4 regions of the Streptomyces sp. SS8 genome follow, and region 2 is predicted to be linked to each of the others. Evidence: predicted binding sites of a transcription regulator. Region 2 holds the regulator's gene; each other region holds the start of a gene.
The links. The regulator HrcA, encoded in region 2, represses chaperone genes, less so after heat shock. The targets are predictions, from matches to a motif close to TTNGCACTCNGNNNNNCNGAGTGCNAA.
Positions count from the first base shown of each region.

Region 1 (4,205 bases), on a different contig from region 2:
GCTCCCTGCCCTTCCGCCTGCCCCTGCGGGAGCAGGCGCTGATGTCCTGGGCAGGACTGCGCGGCGCGGTGCCCATCATCCTGGCGACGATCCCCATGGCCGAACCGGGCCGCGACAGCGGCCGGATCTTCAACATCGTCTTCGTCCTGGTGGTGGTCTTCACCCTGATCCAGGGCCCGACCCTCCCCTGGGTCACCCGGAAGCTGGGACTGGCCGACGGCGACGGTGCGCAGGACCTGGAGATCGAGTCGGCCCCGCTGGAGCGGCTGCGCGGCCATCTGATCTCGATCTCCATCCCGAAGAGCTCGCGGATGCACGGCGTGGAGGTGACGGAGCTGCGGCTGCCGAAGGGCGCGGCGGTCACCCTGGTCGTACGGGGGGACAGCAGCTTCGTGCCCTCGCCGACGACCGTCCTGCGACGCGGCGACGAGCTGCTGGTGGTCGCCACCGACGCGGTGCGGGACGCCACCGAGCGGCGGCTGATGGCCGTGGGCCGTGGCGGCAAGCTGGCTGGCTGGCTGGGGACGGCGGGCAGCTCGGCGCTGCGGAGGGGCTGAGGGGGGCGGGCCCGGGACGGGCTCGCGACGGGCCCGGGACGGGCCCGGGACGGGCTCGGGACGGGCTCGGGCCCGCGGGGTGATCGGCTACCCTGAGGCCGTACGTTTGTCCGACTTTCGGAGCTACCGGAGTTTCGACCCCGCCTGATGCAGGGCCGGCACGGCCGCCCGGCCGACCACACGCCGCGGTCCGTGCGAGAGGACGGCCTTCGGCGTGCCCCCGCCGTACCGCGACACCGCGCGCCGTACGGCCCGCGGCGCGCTACCAGGCGGCAGAAAGGTACGGCCGTGGCCACCACGGTCACTCCCGTCACGAACCGGAAGCCCGGCTACCGGGACCTGCTGCGCACCCCGGGTGCGTGGACGTTCCTGCTGCCCGGCTTCCTGGCCCGCCAGCCCTTCGCGATGCTGACGCTCGGCATCGTGCTGCTGGTCGAGGACACCACCGGATCGTTCGGCACGGCGGGCACCGTCTCGGCCGTGACCGGCGTGTCGATGGCCCTGTTCGCACCCCGGAGCGGCCGGCTCGCCGACCGCTTCGGCCAGCGGGCGGTCCTGGTGCCCGGGGTGCTGCTGCACGCCGCCGCCGTGGGCGTGCTGGCGGCCCTGGCGCTGTCCCGGGCACCGCTGTGGGCGCTGCTGCTGGCGGCCGTGCCGGCCGGCGCCTCGGTGCCGCAGGTCGGCCCGATGGTGCGGGCCCGCTGGGCGCATCTGCTCAGGGGCGGGCCGGGCTCGCCGGGCGGTTCGGGTCCGCCGGGTGATTCAGGCAGGCCGGGCGGCGCCCGGCTGCTGTCGACGGCTGCGGCGTTCGAGTCGGTCACCGACGAGCTCACCTTCGTCATCGGTCCGGTCCTGGCCACCGCCCTGTGCACCGGGGTGCACCCGGCCGCAGGGCTGGCCGCCGAGGCGGCCCTGACCGTCGTCGGCGGGCTGGTCTTCGCGGCCCAGCGCCGTACCGCGCCCCCCGCCCACCGCCGCGCCCGCGGAGCGGACGGCGCGCCGCACCCCTCGGCCCTGTCGGTGCCGGGGGTGCGGGTGCTGATCGTCGCCTTCCTCGGGATCGGCTCGGTCTTCGGCGGGATGCAGGTGTCGCTGGCCGCCTTCACCGACTCCATCGGGCAGCCGGGCCTCAACGGCGTGCTGTACGGGACCTTCGCCGCGGGCAACATGCTCGCCGGCCTCGTGTTCGGCGCCCTGACCTGGCGCTCGGCCCCGCAGCGGCGGCTGCTGGCGGCGTACGCGCTGCTGACGCTGACCACCGCGCCGCTGTGGGCGGTGGACGCGGTCCCGCTGCTGGCCGTCCTCGGACTGCTGGCGGGCATGGGCATCGCGCCGAGTCTGATCACCGGCTTCACCCTGGTGGAGCGGCTGGCTCCGGCCGGCGTGCGCACCGAGGCGTTCACCTGGATGGCCGGCGCGGTGGCGCTGGGCCAGGCCGGCGCCGCGTCGGCCGCCGGGCAGCTGACGGACGGCTTCGGGCCGAGCGCCGGGTTCACGGTGCCGCTGGCCGCCACGGCTCTGGCGCTGGTCACGGTGGCGGCGCTGCGCGGCCGGCTGAAGCCGCAGGACGGGCAGGCCGCGGACGGGCGGACGGGCGGCGGGCGGGAGCCGCGGACCGGGTGACGGGGGCTCCGGACGGAGGACGGGAAAGGGCCCTGGAGCGTGGCGCGAGTCACCGTCCACCGGCTCCCGGTGGACTAAGAGGCCGGAATACTGCACCATGGTGCGTCGTTAGCACTCCACAAGGAAGAGTGCCAGGAGGAGCAAGTGCCGACCTATCAGTACCAGTGCACCGAGTGCGGCGAGGGCCTGGAAGCGGTTCAGAAGTTCACCGACGACGCGCTCACCGAGTGCCCGAGCTGCAAGGGCCGCCTGAAGAAGGTGTTCTCCGCGGTCGGCATCGTCTTCAAGGGCTCCGGCTTCTACCGGAACGACAGCCGCGGTTCCTCGTCCGGCAGCACGTCGTCGTCCTCTTCGACATCGTCGTCCTCGTCTTCTTCGTCGTCCTCGTCGTCCTCGTCGGCGTCGTCCTCTTCCTCCGAGAAGAGCTCGGGCTCGTCCGGCGGCTCGTCGTCCAAGGCCGGCTCCTCGGCGGCCTGATCCCACCGTCTGCCGCCCTCCGGCCCGGAGCCGGAACCGGCTTCCCCCGGCCCCGTCTCGGTACGCACCGCGGCGGGGCCGCGGCGTCGGGCGGGGACTAGTGTGTTCGGCCATGAGCGCACAGGCGGAGACAGGCGTCATCGGCGGGTCCGGCTTCTACTCGTTCCTGGACGACGTGATAGAGGTCGCGGTGGACACGCCGTACGGCGAGCCCAGCGACTCCCTCTTCATCGGCGAGATCGCCGGGCGCCGGGTGGCCTTCCTGCCCCGGCACGGCCGCAAGCACCACCTTCCCCCGCACCGGATCAACTACCGGGCCAACCTGTGGGCACTGCGCTCGGTCGGTGTACGGCGGGTGCTGGGACCGTGCGCGGTGGGCGGTCTGCGGCCCGAGTACGGGCCCGGCACCCTGGTGGTGCCCGACCAGCTCGTGGACCGCACCAAGTCGCGCGTCCAGACCTTCTACGACGGCGAGGCGCTGCCCGACGGCTCGGTGCCGAACGTGGTGCACCTGTCCTTCGCCGACCCCTACTGCGAGACGGGCCGGGCGGCGGCCGTCGCGGCGGCGCGCGGGCGCGGCTGGGAGCCGGTGGACGGCGGCACCATGGTGGTGATCGAGGGGCCGCGCTTCTCCACCCGCGCGGAATCGCGCTGGCACGCGGCGCAGGGCTGGTCGGTGGTCGGGATGACGGGGCACCCGGAGGCGGTCCTCGCCCGCGAACTGGGCCTGTGCTACTCCTCGATGGCGCTGGTCACCGATCTGGACGCCGGTGCGGAGACGGGCGAGGGCGTCTCGCACGAGGAGGTGCTCCAGGTCTTCGCGCAGAACGTCGGGCGGCTGCGCGAGGTGCTCTTCGACACGGTGGCCGGGCTGCCGGCGGAGCGGGACTGCGCGTGCGCGACGGCGCTGGACGGGATGGACCCGGGGATCGAGCTTCCGTAAGGGCCGCCGGCCTCCCGGCAACCGGCCGGGGGCGCTGCGGGAACGGCGGAGCGCGCGGCAGGGGCGGGTGCGGGCGCGACTCGTGCGGGTTCCGTCCCTCGTGCGGGTTCCGTCCCTCGTGCGGGTGAGCGAGTTGTCCACAACCTGTGGGTGGTCCACAGGGCCCGGCGGGCCGCCGCGGAACCGGACATCGTGGGGGGTGTTTCCACCACAAGGCGGTGACCGCGATGTCCTCTTCCTTCCTGTCCGCTCCTCCCTCCTCCTCACCCTCGTTCTCCCCGGCTTCGTCCTCCTCCCACTCCACACCCCACTCCCTGCCCCCGCCCTCAAGCCCTCCGGCCGCGGGTCCTGTGCCGGAGTTCGAACCGGTGCGCGCGGGGCGGGGCCCTCTCGGCCCCCTCCGGGCGGCCGGCCGGTGGTTCCGGGCGATGGCACTGCTGCTGGCCGTCGTCGCCGCGGGTGCCGCCTTCCAAGGAGCGCCCGCGGAGGGCGGGGGCGGGGGCCATGCGCTTCCCGCGGACCGGCCCGCGGCCGGGAAAGCACCGGCGGCCCCGCCTCCGCCCGCGTCCCCGGGCGGGGAGGAAGGCGACGCGACGGTGGACGCC
Region 1 covers NZ_JBSVCZ010000037.1:31,681-35,885, forward strand. Annotated here, with positions in the region: gene ACW69E_RS25930 (potassium/proton antiporter) at 1-557, shown strand, start outside; gene ACW69E_RS25935 (MFS transporter) at 846-2,180, shown strand; gene ACW69E_RS25940 (FmdB family zinc ribbon protein) at 2,325-2,657, shown strand; gene ACW69E_RS25945 (S-methyl-5'-thioadenosine phosphorylase) at 2,770-3,600, shown strand; gene ACW69E_RS25950 (RcpC/CpaB family pilus assembly protein) at 4,029-4,205, shown strand, end outside.
Region 1: the regulator HrcA is predicted to act here: its motif matches at 2,289-2,315, upstream of ACW69E_RS25940 (FmdB family zinc ribbon protein).

Region 2 (4,205 bases):
GTTCTCCGGCCAGCCCAGCGCCCGGCACACCCCCGTCTTCCAGTCCTGGCCGCGCGGCACCCGGGGCCAGGCGCCGATGCCCAGGGCGGACGGCTTCACCGCCTCCCAGACGTCGATGTACGGATGGCCGACGACCAGCACGTTCTCATCGGTTACCTCGGCGGCGATCCGGGACTCCTTGGAGCCGGGCACCAGATGGTCCACCAGCACGCCCAGCCGGGCCTCGGGAGTGGGGCCGAAGGCCTCCACGACCGCCGGGAGGTCGTCCACGCCCTCCAGGTACTCCACGACCACGCCCTCGATCCGCAGGTCGTCGCCCCAGACCTTCTCCACCAGCTCCGCGTCGTGGCGCCCCTCGACGTAGATGCGCCCCGCCCGCGCCACCCGCGCGCGGGCGCCCGGCACCGCCACCGACCCCGAGGCCGTGCGCCGGGACGCCTTCGGGGCGGGCGGGGCCGCCGCCCGGGGCCGGACGAGGGTGACGGTCTTCCCCTCCAGCAGGAAACCGCGCGGCTCCATCGGGAAGACCCGGTGTCTGCCGAAGCGGTCCTCCAGCGTGACGGTGAACCCCTGCGCCGTCCTCTCGCAGCGCACCACGGCCCCGCAGAAGCCGGTCGTGACCTCCTCCACCACCAGATCCGGTTCGGCGGGCACCTCGGGCGCGGGCCTGTGGTTCCGCGAGGTCCGCTTCCACGGAGGGGTCAGGTCGGGGCCGTACTGTCTGCTGCGCATGCGGTCATTGTGTTACGTGATCTCCGCTGTGAAACCTGGGTCGGAGCCCCGCCGCGAAACCCGCCGGGGCACCCGTCAGACGGTGCCGAAGCGCTCCGCCAGCCCGTCACGCTGGGCGCGGACGAAGGCGGCGTCCACCACCGCCCCGTGGCCCGGCACGTACCGCGCGTCCTCGCCGCCCAGGGCGAGCAGCCGGTCCAGCGCGGCCGGCCAGTGGACGGGGTGGGAGTCCGGGCCCGCCTGCGGCTCGCCGGACTCCTCCACCAGATCGCCGCAGAAGACCACGTCCGGCCCGCCCAGGGCGCCGGGGACCACGACCGCCAGGTCGTGGGCGGTGTGCGCCGGACCGACGTTGGCCAGGAGCGCCTCCCGGCCGCCCAGCTGGACGGTCAGCTCGCCGGCTACCCGGTGGTGCGGGTGGACGAGTACGTCGACCGCCTCGGCCGCCTCCCGCGGGTCCACGCCGTGCCGCACGGCGTCCTGGCGCAACTCGTCCTTCGAGTGGACCAGCAGGTCCTCGATCCCCACCGCCCCGTAGACCTCCACCCCGGCGAAGGCCGAGGCGCCCAGGACGTGGTCGAAGTGCGGATGGGTCAGCGCCACATGGGTCACCGGCAGTCCGAAGCGCTCGTGCAGGTACCGCCGGACGCGCGCGCCGTCACCCAGCGTCGCGCCCGTGTCGACCACCAGCATCCCCGACTCGCCCGCCACGGCCCCGACCGTCTCGTCCCAGCCGGGCATGCGGCGGCGTACGACTCCAGGCGACAGCTCTTCCCAATCCGTCTCCATACCGCGACGCTAGCGCCATCACGCGGGCGGTGCCCGCCGGGATGTGGCGGGGATCGCCCTCCCGGTCGGCGCCCGCCCTTGCCCTGGCCACGGTCACCGGCCGTACACTGGCACAGGGTGACTGGCACTCACCGGCTGAGAGTGCCAGAGAACGCCAGGGAAAGAGGACCGGAAAGAGACGGCCGGACGGGAGGTGCGCCCAGATGCTCAGCGAACGCAGACTCGAAGTCCTGCGCGCCATCGTCCAGGACTACGTGGGCACGCAGGAGCCGGTGGGCTCCAAGGCGCTGACCGAGCGGCACAACCTCCAGGTCTCCCCGGCCACCGTGCGCAACGACATGGCGGCCCTGGAGGACGAGGGGTACATCGCCCAGCCGCACACCAGCGCGGGCCGAGTTCCCACCGACAAGGGGTACCGCCTGTTCGTCGACAGGCTGGCGGGCGTCAAGCCGCTGTCCAAGCCGGAGCGCCGGGCGATCCAGAACTTCCTGGAGGACGCCGTCGACCTCGACGACGTCGTCAGCCGCACCGTACGGCTGCTGGCCCAGCTCACCCGCCAGGTCGCCGTCGTCCAGTACCCCTCGCTGACCCGCTCGACCGTCCGCCACGTCGAGCTGCTGCTCCTGGCCCCCGCGCGTCTGATGCTCGTGCTGATCACGGACACCGGGCGGGTCGAGCAGCGCATGGTGGACTGCCCCGCCCCCATCTCGGAGTCGTCCCTGGCCGATCTGCGCGCCCGGCTCAACAGCCGGGTGGTCGGCGAGCGCTTCTCGGAGGTGCCCAGGCTGGTGCAGGACCTGCCGGAGTCCTTCGACGCCGAGGACCGCGGCACGGTCTCGACGGTGCTCGCCACCCTCCTGGAGACTCTGGTGGAGGAGACCGAGGAGCGGCTGATGATCGGCGGCACCGCCAATCTCACCCGCTTCGTGCACGACTTCCCGCTGACCATCCGGCCGGTGCTGGAAGCTCTGGAGGAGCAGGTCGTCCTGCTCAAGCTGCTGGGGGAGGCGAAGGATCCGGGCATGACGGTGCGAATCGGTCATGAGAATGTTCACGAGGGGCTGACGTCCACGTCGGTCGTCTCGGTCGGTTACGGTTCGGGAGACGAGGCGGTCGCCAAGCTCGGTGTGGTCGGGCCGACCCGCATGGACTACCCCGGAACGATGGGAGCGGTACGCGCAGTGGCACGTTACGTCGGACAGATCCTCGCGGAGTCGTAAGTGGCAACCGACTACTACGCGGTCCTGGGCGTACAGCGCGATGCCTCGCAGGACGAGATCAAGAAGGCCTTCCGCAGGCTCGCGCGCGAACTGCACCCTGACGTCAACCCGGACCCGAAGACGCAGGAGCGGTTCAAGGAGATCAACACCGCCTACGAGGTGCTCTCCGACCCGCAGAAGAAGCAGATGTACGACCTCGGCGGCGACCCCACGGGCGGCGCGGGCCGGGGCGGCGGCTTCGGCGGGGGCTTCGGGAACTTCTCCGACATCATGGACGCCTTCTTCGGCGCCGCCTCCCAGCGCGGGCCGAGGTCCCGCACCCGGCGCGGCCAGGACGCCATGATCCGGCTCGACATCGAGCTGGACGAGGCGGCCTTCGGCACCACCAAGGACATCCAGGTGGACACGGCGGTCGTCTGCACCACGTGCAGCGGCGAGGGGGCGGCCCCGGGCACCTCCGCGCAGACCTGCGACATGTGCCGCGGCCGCGGAGAGGTCTCGCAGGTCACCCGGTCCTTCCTGGGGCAGGTCATGACCTCTCGTCCCTGCCCGCAGTGCCAGGGCTTCGGCACGGTCGTGCCCACCCCCTGCCCGGAGTGCGCCGGTGACGGCCGGGTGCGCTCGCGGCGCAACCTGACGGTGAAGATCCCGGCCGGCGTCGACAACGGCACCCGCATCCAGCTCGCCGGCGAGGGCGAGGTCGGCCCGGGCGGCGGCCCGGCGGGCGACCTGTACGTCGAGATCCACGAGGTGCCGCACCCGGTCTTCCAGCGGCGCGGCGACGACCTGCACTGCACGGTCACCATCCCCATGACGGCGGCGGCGCTGGGCACCAAGGTCCCGCTGGAGACGCTGGACGGCCTGGAGGAGGTCGACATCCGGCCCGGCACCCAGTCCGGCCAGTCGGTCCCGCTCCACCAGCGCGGCGTGACGCATCTGCGCGGCGGCGGCCGCGGTGATCTGATCGTCCATGTGGAGGTCCAGACGCCGAACAAGCTGGACCCGGAGCAGGAGGAGCTGCTGCGCCGCCTGGCCAAGCTGCGGGGCGAGGAGCGGCCCACGGGCCAGTTCCAGCCGGGGCAGCAGGGGTTGTTCTCGCGGTTGAAGGATGCGTTCAACGGTCGCTGAGACGGTGCTCAGGCGGTGCTGGGGCGGGTCGGCCGGGGGTCCGGGGGCCGTCCACGGCGGGCGTGGCAGGATGCCGTCATGCCCACCGAGCTGATCACCCCGGCCACCGGGCCGGCGCACCCCGCCGGGCGGCCGGTGTGACCGCCCCCGTCTTCCTGGCCGAGACCGCCGCCCTGGCCGGTGCCGCCCCCGGCGCCGTGCTGGCGCTGGAGGGGCCCGAGGGCCGGCACGCCGTCGCGGTACGGCGGCTGCGCGCGGGTGAGGAGGTCGTCCTCACCGACGGGGCCGGCACCGGGGCCTTCGGCACCGTCGCGGCGGTCGAGGGGAAGGACCGGC
Region 2 covers NZ_JBSVCZ010000001.1:83,921-88,125, reverse strand. Annotated here, with positions in the region: gene ACW69E_RS00375 (DUF3097 domain-containing protein) at 1-732, opposite strand, end outside; gene ACW69E_RS00370 (MBL fold metallo-hydrolase) at 808-1,521, opposite strand; gene hrcA (heat-inducible transcriptional repressor HrcA) at 1,725-2,741, shown strand; gene dnaJ (molecular chaperone DnaJ) at 2,742-3,869, shown strand; gene ACW69E_RS00355 (16S rRNA (uracil(1498)-N(3))-methyltransferase) at 4,007-4,205, shown strand, end outside.

Region 3 (4,205 bases), on a different contig from region 2:
CACGACCTGGAGCAGGGCAAGGTCGTCATGGCCGCGGTCTACGGCGGCGACCTGGTGGGCATCGAGGGCACCTACGACGATGTGAACCGCTTCTGCTCGGAGCTGATCGGGGACCCGATCGGGGAAGGCTGGGGCTTCGTCAACGTCAACCTCCGCCCGTACTACGCGGAGGGCTCCAAGACCCTGGCGTACGAGATCTGCGAGCAGCTCGGCTGGCGGCTGCCGGACCAGCTCGTCGTCCCGATCGCCTCCGGCTCCCAGCTCACCAAGATCGACAAGGGGCTGCGCGAGCTGATCGCCCTGGGGCTGGTCGAGGACCGGCCCTACAAGATCTTCGGCGCCCAGGCCGAGGGCTGCTCGCCGGTGGCGCGGGCCTTCAAGGACGGCCACGACGTGGTGCGGCCGGTGAAGCCGGACACCATCGCCAAGTCGCTGGCCATCGGCAACCCGGCCGACGGCCCGTACGTGCTGGACATCGCCCGCCGCACCGGAGGCGCGGTGGAGGACGTGAACGACGGGCAGATCGTCGACGCGATCAAGCTGCTGGCCCGCACCGAGGGCGTCTTCGCCGAGACCGCGGGCGGCGTGACCGTCGGCGTGACGAGGAAGCTGATCGAGGCCGGTGTGCTCGACCCGTCCCTGACCACCGTCGTCCTCAACACCGGCGACGGCCTCAAGACCCTGGACGCGGTGGCGCCGACCACCGGACCGTCCGCGATCATCCGTCCGAACCTGGACTCCTTCCGAGAGGCTGGCCTGGCATGAGCGTCACCGTCCGAATCCCGACCATCCTGCGCACCTACACCGGCGGCCGGGCCGAGGTGCCCGCCGAGGGCGCCACGCTCGCCGAGGTCATCGCGGACCTGGAGAAGAACCACCAGGGCATCTCCGCCCGGGTGCTGGACGACTCCGGCAAGCTGCGCCGCTTCGTGAACGTCTACGTCGACGACGACGACGTCCGCTTCGCCGACGGTCTGGGGACGCCGACGCCGGACGGCTCGGGAGTCTCCATCATCCCGGCCGTCGCGGGCGGCTGCTGACCGGACGGCCGGCGGCCGGACCTTCGGCGCCGTACGCGCCACCGCACGCGGGCGGCCCCGCGCCCCCTCTCGCACGGAGGGGGGCGCGGGGCCGCCCGCGTGTGCGCTCCATGGGGGAGGGCGTGTGGCAGCGACGGGAAACGGAATTGGTAATTCCGGCCCCTGGAGAGCGGTAGAGTGAGCGTGCCTCCCCCCAAGTGCGCACTTCGGCGCCCATGAGAACGCGACAACTTGTGCCCGGATTTACCGCGTGAATTGTCGTGTCGGTCCGCTATGCCCGGCCCGAGTTGCCCCGCTTTCCCGCCGTTCATGTGCTTATCGGCAATCCGGCGTGACCGGAATTCTCGTCCGACAGACCTGTTGCGGAGGGCGTCTGCCCAGATACATTCAGCCGCGGTCGACGCGTTCCGGCGCACGCCGCCCCCTCTCGCCGGGGGGTGGTGACTGACCCGGGTCCGCGGAGCGCGGGCTCGCGCAAGGGCCGGCAATAGGGGAGTTAGGAATGGCTCAAGGCACCGTCAAGTGGTTCAACGCGGAGAAGGGATACGGCTTCATCGCGGTCGACGGTGGGGCGGACGTGTTCGTCCACTACAGCGCGATCCAGATGGACGGATACCGCACCCTTGAGGAAGGGCAGCGGGTCGAGTTCGAGATTTCGCAGGGCCAGAAGGGCCCGCAGGCGGACATGGTCCGCGTGACGGCCTGAAGCGCCGGACACACGCACCACGACGCACACCAGCAGTAGACGGCACAGGAGGGCCCGCGTCCCGGCAGGGGCGCGGGCCCTCCTGTTGTGCGCCCGCGCACCGGGGAGGGCCCGCGGTTCCGTCCGCGCTCCGTCTCCGCGCTCCGTCTCCGCGCTCCCCGTCTCCGCGCTCCCCGTCTCCGCGCTCCCCGCCTCCGTGCCCGTACCGCCGGGTACGGGCGCGCGGAACACCTGCGCGCTTGCACTCGGAGGGGTCGAGTGCTAATCATTGGCGTTAGCACTCTGAAGGTGAGAGTGACAAAGCAAGGACCGGTTCGGTGAGGTCCGCAAGCCCGGTGGAGCAAGGAACCGCCGGGCCGGTGGGCCGTCCGTCGCGGGCGCCAGAGCGGTCCGGACACATCCCAAACCCGCCCCTGGCCTTCGGCATGGGGAACCCCAGGGAGGACCACTTCACATGGCCAAGACCATCGCGTTCGACGAGGAGGCGCGGCGCGGCCTCGAGCGCGGGATGAACCAGCTCGCCGACGCCGTCAAGGTCACGCTCGGCCCCAAGGGCCGCAACGTCGTCCTTGAGAAGAAGTGGGGCGCCCCCACGATCACCAACGATGGTGTCTCCATCGCCAAGGAGATCGAGCTCGAGGACCCGTACGAGAAGATCGGCGCCGAGCTGGTCAAGGAGGTCGCGAAGAAGACCGACGACGTCGCCGGTGACGGTACGACCACCGCGACCGTCCTGGCCCAGGCGCTGGTCCGCGAGGGTCTGCGCAACGTCGCCGCCGGCGCCAACCCGATGGCCCTCAAGCGCGGTATCGAGAAGGCCACCGAGGCCGTCTCCGCCGCCCTGCTGGAGCAGGCCAAGGAGGTGGAGACCAAGGAGCAGATCGCCTCGACCGCCTCCATCTCCGCCGCCGACACCCAGATCGGCGAGCTGATCGCCGAGGCCATGGACAAGGTCGGCAAGGAAGGCGTCATCACCGTCGAGGAGTCGCAGACCTTCGGTCTGGAGCTCGAGCTCACCGAGGGCATGCGCTTCGACAAGGGCTACATCTCCGCCTACTTCGCCACCGACATGGAGCGGATGGAGGCGGTCCTGGAGGACCCCTACATCCTGATCGCCAACTCCAAGATCAGCGCCGTCAAGGACCTGCTCCCGCTGCTGGAGAAGGTCATGCAGGCCGGCAAGCCGCTGCTGATCATCGCCGAGGACGTCGAGGGCGAGGCCCTCTCCACCCTGGTGGTCAACAAGATCCGCGGCACCTTCAAGTCCGTCGCCGTCAAGGCCCCGGGCTTCGGCGACCGCCGCAAGGCCATGCTCGGCGACATCGCCATCCTCACCGGTGGCCAGGTCATCTCCGAGGAGGTCGGCCTCAAGCTGGAGAACGCCGGTCTGGAGCTGCTGGGCCGCGCCCGCAAGGTCGTCATCACCAAGGACGAGACCACCATCGTCGACGGTGCCGGTGACAGCGAGCAGGTCAACGGCCGCGTGAGCCAGATCCGCGCCGAGATCGAGAACTCCGACTCCGACTACGACCGCGAGAAGCTCCAGGAGCGTCTGGCGAAGCTGGCCGGCGGCGTGGCCGTCATCAAGGCCGGCGCCGCCACCGAGGTGGAGCTCAAGGAGCGCAAGCACCGCATCGAGGACGCGGTGCGCAACGCCAAGGCGGCCGTCGAGGAGGGCATCGTCGCCGGCGGCGGCGTGGCCCTGCTGCAGGCCTCCGCGGTCTTCGAGAAGCTGGAGCTCGACGGCGACGAGGCCACCGGTGCCGCCGCGGTCAAGGCCGCGCTGGAGGCCCCGCTGAAGCAGATCGCGGTCAACGCCGGCCTCGAGGGCGGCGTCATCGTGGAGAAGGTGCGCAACCTGACCCCGGGCCACGGCCTGAACGCCGCCTCCGGTGAGTACGTGGACATGATCGCCGAGGGCATCATCGACCCGGCCAAGGTCACCCGCTCCGCGCTGCAGAACGCCGCCTCCATCGCGGCGCTCTTCCTCACCACCGAGGCCGTCATCGCCGACAAGCCGGAGAAGGCCGCGGGCGGCGCCGACGCCGCCGCCGCTGCCGGCATGGGCGGTGGCATGGACTTCTGATCCGCCCGGCGGATCGGTGGTTCCCACCGGGCGCGCACCGCGCGCACGGTGAACAGGGCGGCACCCCGCGAGGGGTGCCGCCCTCTCGCTATGTCCAGTATGTGAGATTTGGCACCGCGTCGCGGCCTGCCCGGGAGGCGGCGCACCGGATAGCCTCCCGTGGGCCGCGTACGGGCGATCCCCCGCGCGGCGCCTTCACTCTGTTTCCAGAGCCGAACCCACCCCACACGACTCCTGGACGGCACCTACGCGATGAGCACGCTCGAAACAGTGATCGTCGAGATCAACGACCACTTCTGGACCTATCTGCTGATCCCCCTGGTGGCCGTGGCGGGCCTGTACTTCACCGTCCGCTCCAAGGCCATGCAGATCC
Region 3 covers NZ_JBSVCZ010000003.1:153,246-157,450, forward strand. Annotated here, with positions in the region: gene thrC (threonine synthase) at 1-765, shown strand, start outside; gene ACW69E_RS04625 (MoaD/ThiS family protein) at 762-1,040, shown strand; gene ACW69E_RS04630 (cold-shock protein) at 1,543-1,746, shown strand; gene groL (chaperonin GroEL) at 2,201-3,832, shown strand; gene ACW69E_RS04640 (alanine/glycine:cation symporter family protein) at 4,085-4,205, shown strand, end outside.
Region 3: the regulator HrcA is predicted to act here: its motif matches at 1,985-2,011, upstream of groL (chaperonin GroEL).

Region 4 (4,205 bases), on a different contig from region 2:
CGGCAGGCCGGCGGAGTCCAGGGTGCGGGGGCCGGGCAGCAGGGTGGCGCGCACCCGGGGCGCCCCGCGCGAGGCGGCGCCGAACCACAGCACGGCCTCCTTCACGTCCCCTCCGTCGGAGATCCACTCCGCCGCCGCGCCCTCCGGCACCGCCTCGTGCGGGATGCCGGGGGCCACCTTCAGCGCGGCGAGCGGGGCGCGCCGGGCGGCCTCCACCGCCCAGGACAGCGGCGGCGAGTACGCCTCGGGGTCGAAGATCCGGCCGCGTCCGCCGCGGCGGGCCGGATCGGCGAAGACGGCGTCGAAGCCGGACGCGTCCACCTCCGTCACGTCCGCGCAGCGCACCTCGATCAGGTCGGACAGGCCCAGCGCCCCGGCGTTGGCCCGGGCGACGGCGCAGGCCAGCGGGGAGCGGTCGACGGCCAGGACCTCGATCCCGGCGCGGGCCAGCGCGATGGCGTCGCCGCCGTTGCCGCAGCACAGGTCGGCCAGCCGCCGCACCCCCAGGGCGGCGAAACGGCCGGCGCGGTACGCGGCCACGCTCGCGCGGGTGGCCTGCTCCACGCCGTCGGGGGTGAAGTACATCCGCGCCGCGTCGTCGGCCCCGAACTTCGCCGCCGCCCGCTGCCGCAGCCGGGCCTGGGCGAGGGCCGCCGAGACCAGCCCGGCCGGGTGGTCGCGGCGCAGCCGGGTGGCGACGGCCAGCTCCCGCCCGGGGTCGTAGGACCGCAGCTTCGCCAGCAGGGCCTGTCCCTCGTCGGTCAGCAGACGGTGGAAGACGGAGACGGGGTCGCCGACGGCCGGGTTGGTGCTCATCGGCCCGTCACCGCGGCGCGCGGTACAACGTGGTCAGGTCGATGTCCATGGGGAAGGGCACCGGGAGGACGAGCTTGTCGCGGTGAATCCCGGTGGGGACGTATGCGCCGGTGGTGTCGTCGAGCTCGTAGACGTGCACGACTGGCTTGCGGTCTTCCTTCTCCACTCGCCAGAAGTGGCGGATACCGGCCCGGGCGTACTTCAGCGGTTTGGTCTCGCGGTCCCGCACGGCCGACTCCTCGGAGACGATCTCGACGACGAGGACGACCTCCTCGGGGAGGTACGCGGTGCGTTCGTCATGTGGCGGACCGCTGACGACGAGGATGTCGGGCTCCGGGCGTTGGCGCTTCCCCAGCCGGATCGTCATCTCGAACTCGACCCACAGGCCGTGGGGGGCCGCGAGTTCTATGGCGTTGGACAGTCGCCGCGTCACCTGGCCGTGGAACGAGGTCTGCGGGGACCTCATCACGAGGGCTCCGTCGATCAGCTCGAAGCGCGGGGCGTCCGGTGGGAGCCGGTCCAGGTCGTCGGCGGTCCAGCCGCCGGGCGGCGGATAGAACCAGTCGGGCAGGGGCTCTGCTGTCATCGGCGGTACTCCTTGACGGGCGGGCACCTGTGACGCGGTACGGGGTCAGCGTACCGGCGCACCGGCGCGCAACGCGCCGTGCGCTGGCACTCCGGTTGACTGAGTGCTAACGCCGTCATAGTCTCAGCATTGGCACTCCCCCATGGAGAGTGCCAGCTCAAGCGACGGGCAGATCCGGCACCCGCGACGACGGATCTACCAGGTCGCCACCCCAGACATCCAAACCCCGCCGAGATCTCCGAAGGGGGAGGTCGGATCGTGACGACCGCCACCAGCTCCAAGGTTGCCATCAAGCCGCTCGAGGACCGCATCGTGGTCCAGCCGCTCGACGCCGAGCAGACCACGGCTTCCGGCCTGGTCATCCCGGACACCGCGAAGGAGAAGCCCCAGGAGGGCACCGTCCTCGCCGTCGGTCCGGGCCGTTTCGAGGACGGCAACCGCCTGCCGCTCGACGTGAAGGTCGGCGACATCGTGCTGTACAGCAAGTACGGCGGCACCGAGGTGAAGTACAACAACGAGGAGTACCTCGTCCTCTCGGCGCGCGACGTTCTCGCGATCATCGAGAAGTAAGCACCGCGAAGACTGCCTGTGATCCGCGCCCTGGTACCCGCGTCCGAGACGTCCGGGGCCGGGGCGCGGTTCCTTTGACGAGGACTCCGAGAGGACCCAAGCAACCATGGCGAAGATCCTGAAGTTCGACGAGGACGCCCGTCGCGCCCTCGAGCGCGGTGTCAACAAGCTCGCCGACACCGTGAAGGTGACGATCGGCCCCAAGGGCCGCAACGTCGTCATCGACAAGAAGTTCGGTGCCCCGACCATCACCAACGACGGTGTCACCATCGCCCGCGAGGTCGAGGTCGACGACCCGTACGAGAACCTGGGCGCCCAGCTCGTGAAGGAGGTGGCGACCAAGACCAACGACATCGCGGGTGACGGCACCACCACCGCCACCGTGCTGGCCCAGGCACTGGTCCGCGAGGGCCTGCGCAACGTCGCCGCCGGCGCCTCCCCGGCCGCCCTGAAGAAGGGGATCGACGCCGCGGTCAAGGCCGTCTCCGACGACCTGCACGCCACCGCCCGCCCGATCGACTCCAAGTCCGACATCGCCGCCGTGGCCGCGCTGTCCGCCCAGGACAAGCAGGTCGGCGAGCTGATCGCCGAGGCGATGGACAAGGTCGGCAAGGACGGCGTCATCACCGTCGAGGAGTCCAACACCTTCGGTCTGGAGCTGGACTTCACCGAGGGCATGGCCTTCGACAAGGGCTACCTGTCGCCCTACATGGTCACCGACCAGGAGCGTATGGAGGCCGTCCTCGACGACCCCTACATCCTGATCCACCAGGGCAAGATCTCCTCCATCCAGGACCTGCTGCCCCTGCTGGAGAAGATCATCCAGACCAACAGCTCCAAGCCGCTGCTGATCATCGCCGAGGACGTCGAGGGCGAGGCCCTCTCCACGCTGGTGGTCAACAAGATCCGCGGCACCTTCAACGCGGTGGCCGTCAAGGCCCCGGGCTTCGGCGACCGCCGCAAGGCGATGCTCGGCGACATGGCGACGCTGACCGGCGCCACCGTCATCGCCGAGGAGGTCGGCCTCAAGCTCGACCAGGCCGGTCTGGACGTGCTGGGCACCGCCCGCCGCGTGACCGTCACCAAGGACGACACCACCATCGTCGACGGCGGCGGCAAGGGCGAGGACGTGCAGGGCCGCGTCGCGCAGATCAAGGCCGAGATCGAGACCACCGACTCCGACTGGGACCGCGAGAAGCTCCAGGAGCGTCTCGCGAAGCTGGCCGGCGGCGTGTGCGTGATCCGTGTGGGCGCGGCCACCGAGGTCGAGCTCAAGGAGAAGAAGCACCGTCTGGAGGACGCCATCTCCGCGACCCGCGCCGCGGTCGAGGAGGGCATCGTCTCCGGCGGAGGCTCCGCGCTGGTCCACGCCTCCAAGGTGCTGGAAGACAGCCTGGGCAAGGACGGCGACGAGGCCACCGGTGTCGCGGTCGTCCGCCGCGCCCTGGTCGAGCCGATGCGCTGGATCGCCGAGAACGCCGGCCTGGAGGGCTACGTCATCACCTCCAAGGTCGCCGAGCTGGAGAAGGGCCACGGCTTCAACGCCGCGACCGGCGAGTACGTCGACCTGGTCAAGGCCGGCGTCATCGACCCGGTCAAGGTCACCCGCTCCGCCCTGGAGAACGCCGCCTCCATCGCGTCGCTGCTGCTGACGACCGAGACCCTGGTCGTCGAGAAGCCGGCCGAGGAGGAGCCGGAGGCCGCCGGCCACGGTCACGGCCACGCCCACTGAGGCACGGGCTCCGCGGTACGTCCGCCGCTGTGACGAGGCCCGGTCCCCCGGTGTGCCGGGGGACCGGGCCTCGTCGCGTCCGTGTGCGGGACCGGGCCGGGGCCGCCGTAGGAGCGGGGCGGCCGTAAGAACGGTGGCACGCCCCTCACCTCGGGCTGAAGCGCCCGGTGGTGGAGGAGGCGCGCGAGACCAGGCCGCGCGGCGCCAGCCGGGCCAGACCCAGCAGGGCCTTGTAGCGCGGGTCCGGCACGGACAGCGTCTTCCCCCTGGCCAGGTCCTCCAGGGCCGCGTCCACCACCCGGTCGGCGTTCAGCCACATCCAGCCCGGCACGCTCTGTGCCGACATCCCCGCACGCCGGTGGAACTCGGTGCGCACGAAACCCGGGCACAGCGCCATCAGCCGCACCCCCGACGGTCCCAGGTCCCGCGCCGCGCCCTGGGTGAACTGCACGACCCATGCCTTGGAGGCGCCGTAGGTGCCGCGCGGTACGAAGGCCGCCA
Region 4 covers NZ_JBSVCZ010000007.1:202,174-206,378, forward strand. Annotated here, with positions in the region: gene ACW69E_RS09915 (class I SAM-dependent methyltransferase) at 1-816, opposite strand, end outside; gene ACW69E_RS09920 (Uma2 family endonuclease) at 824-1,402, opposite strand; gene groES (co-chaperone GroES) at 1,661-1,972, shown strand; gene groL (chaperonin GroEL) at 2,079-3,704, shown strand; gene ACW69E_RS09935 (SDR family NAD(P)-dependent oxidoreductase) at 3,850-4,205, opposite strand, start outside.
Region 4: the regulator HrcA is predicted to act here: its motif matches at 1,486-1,512, upstream of groES (co-chaperone GroES).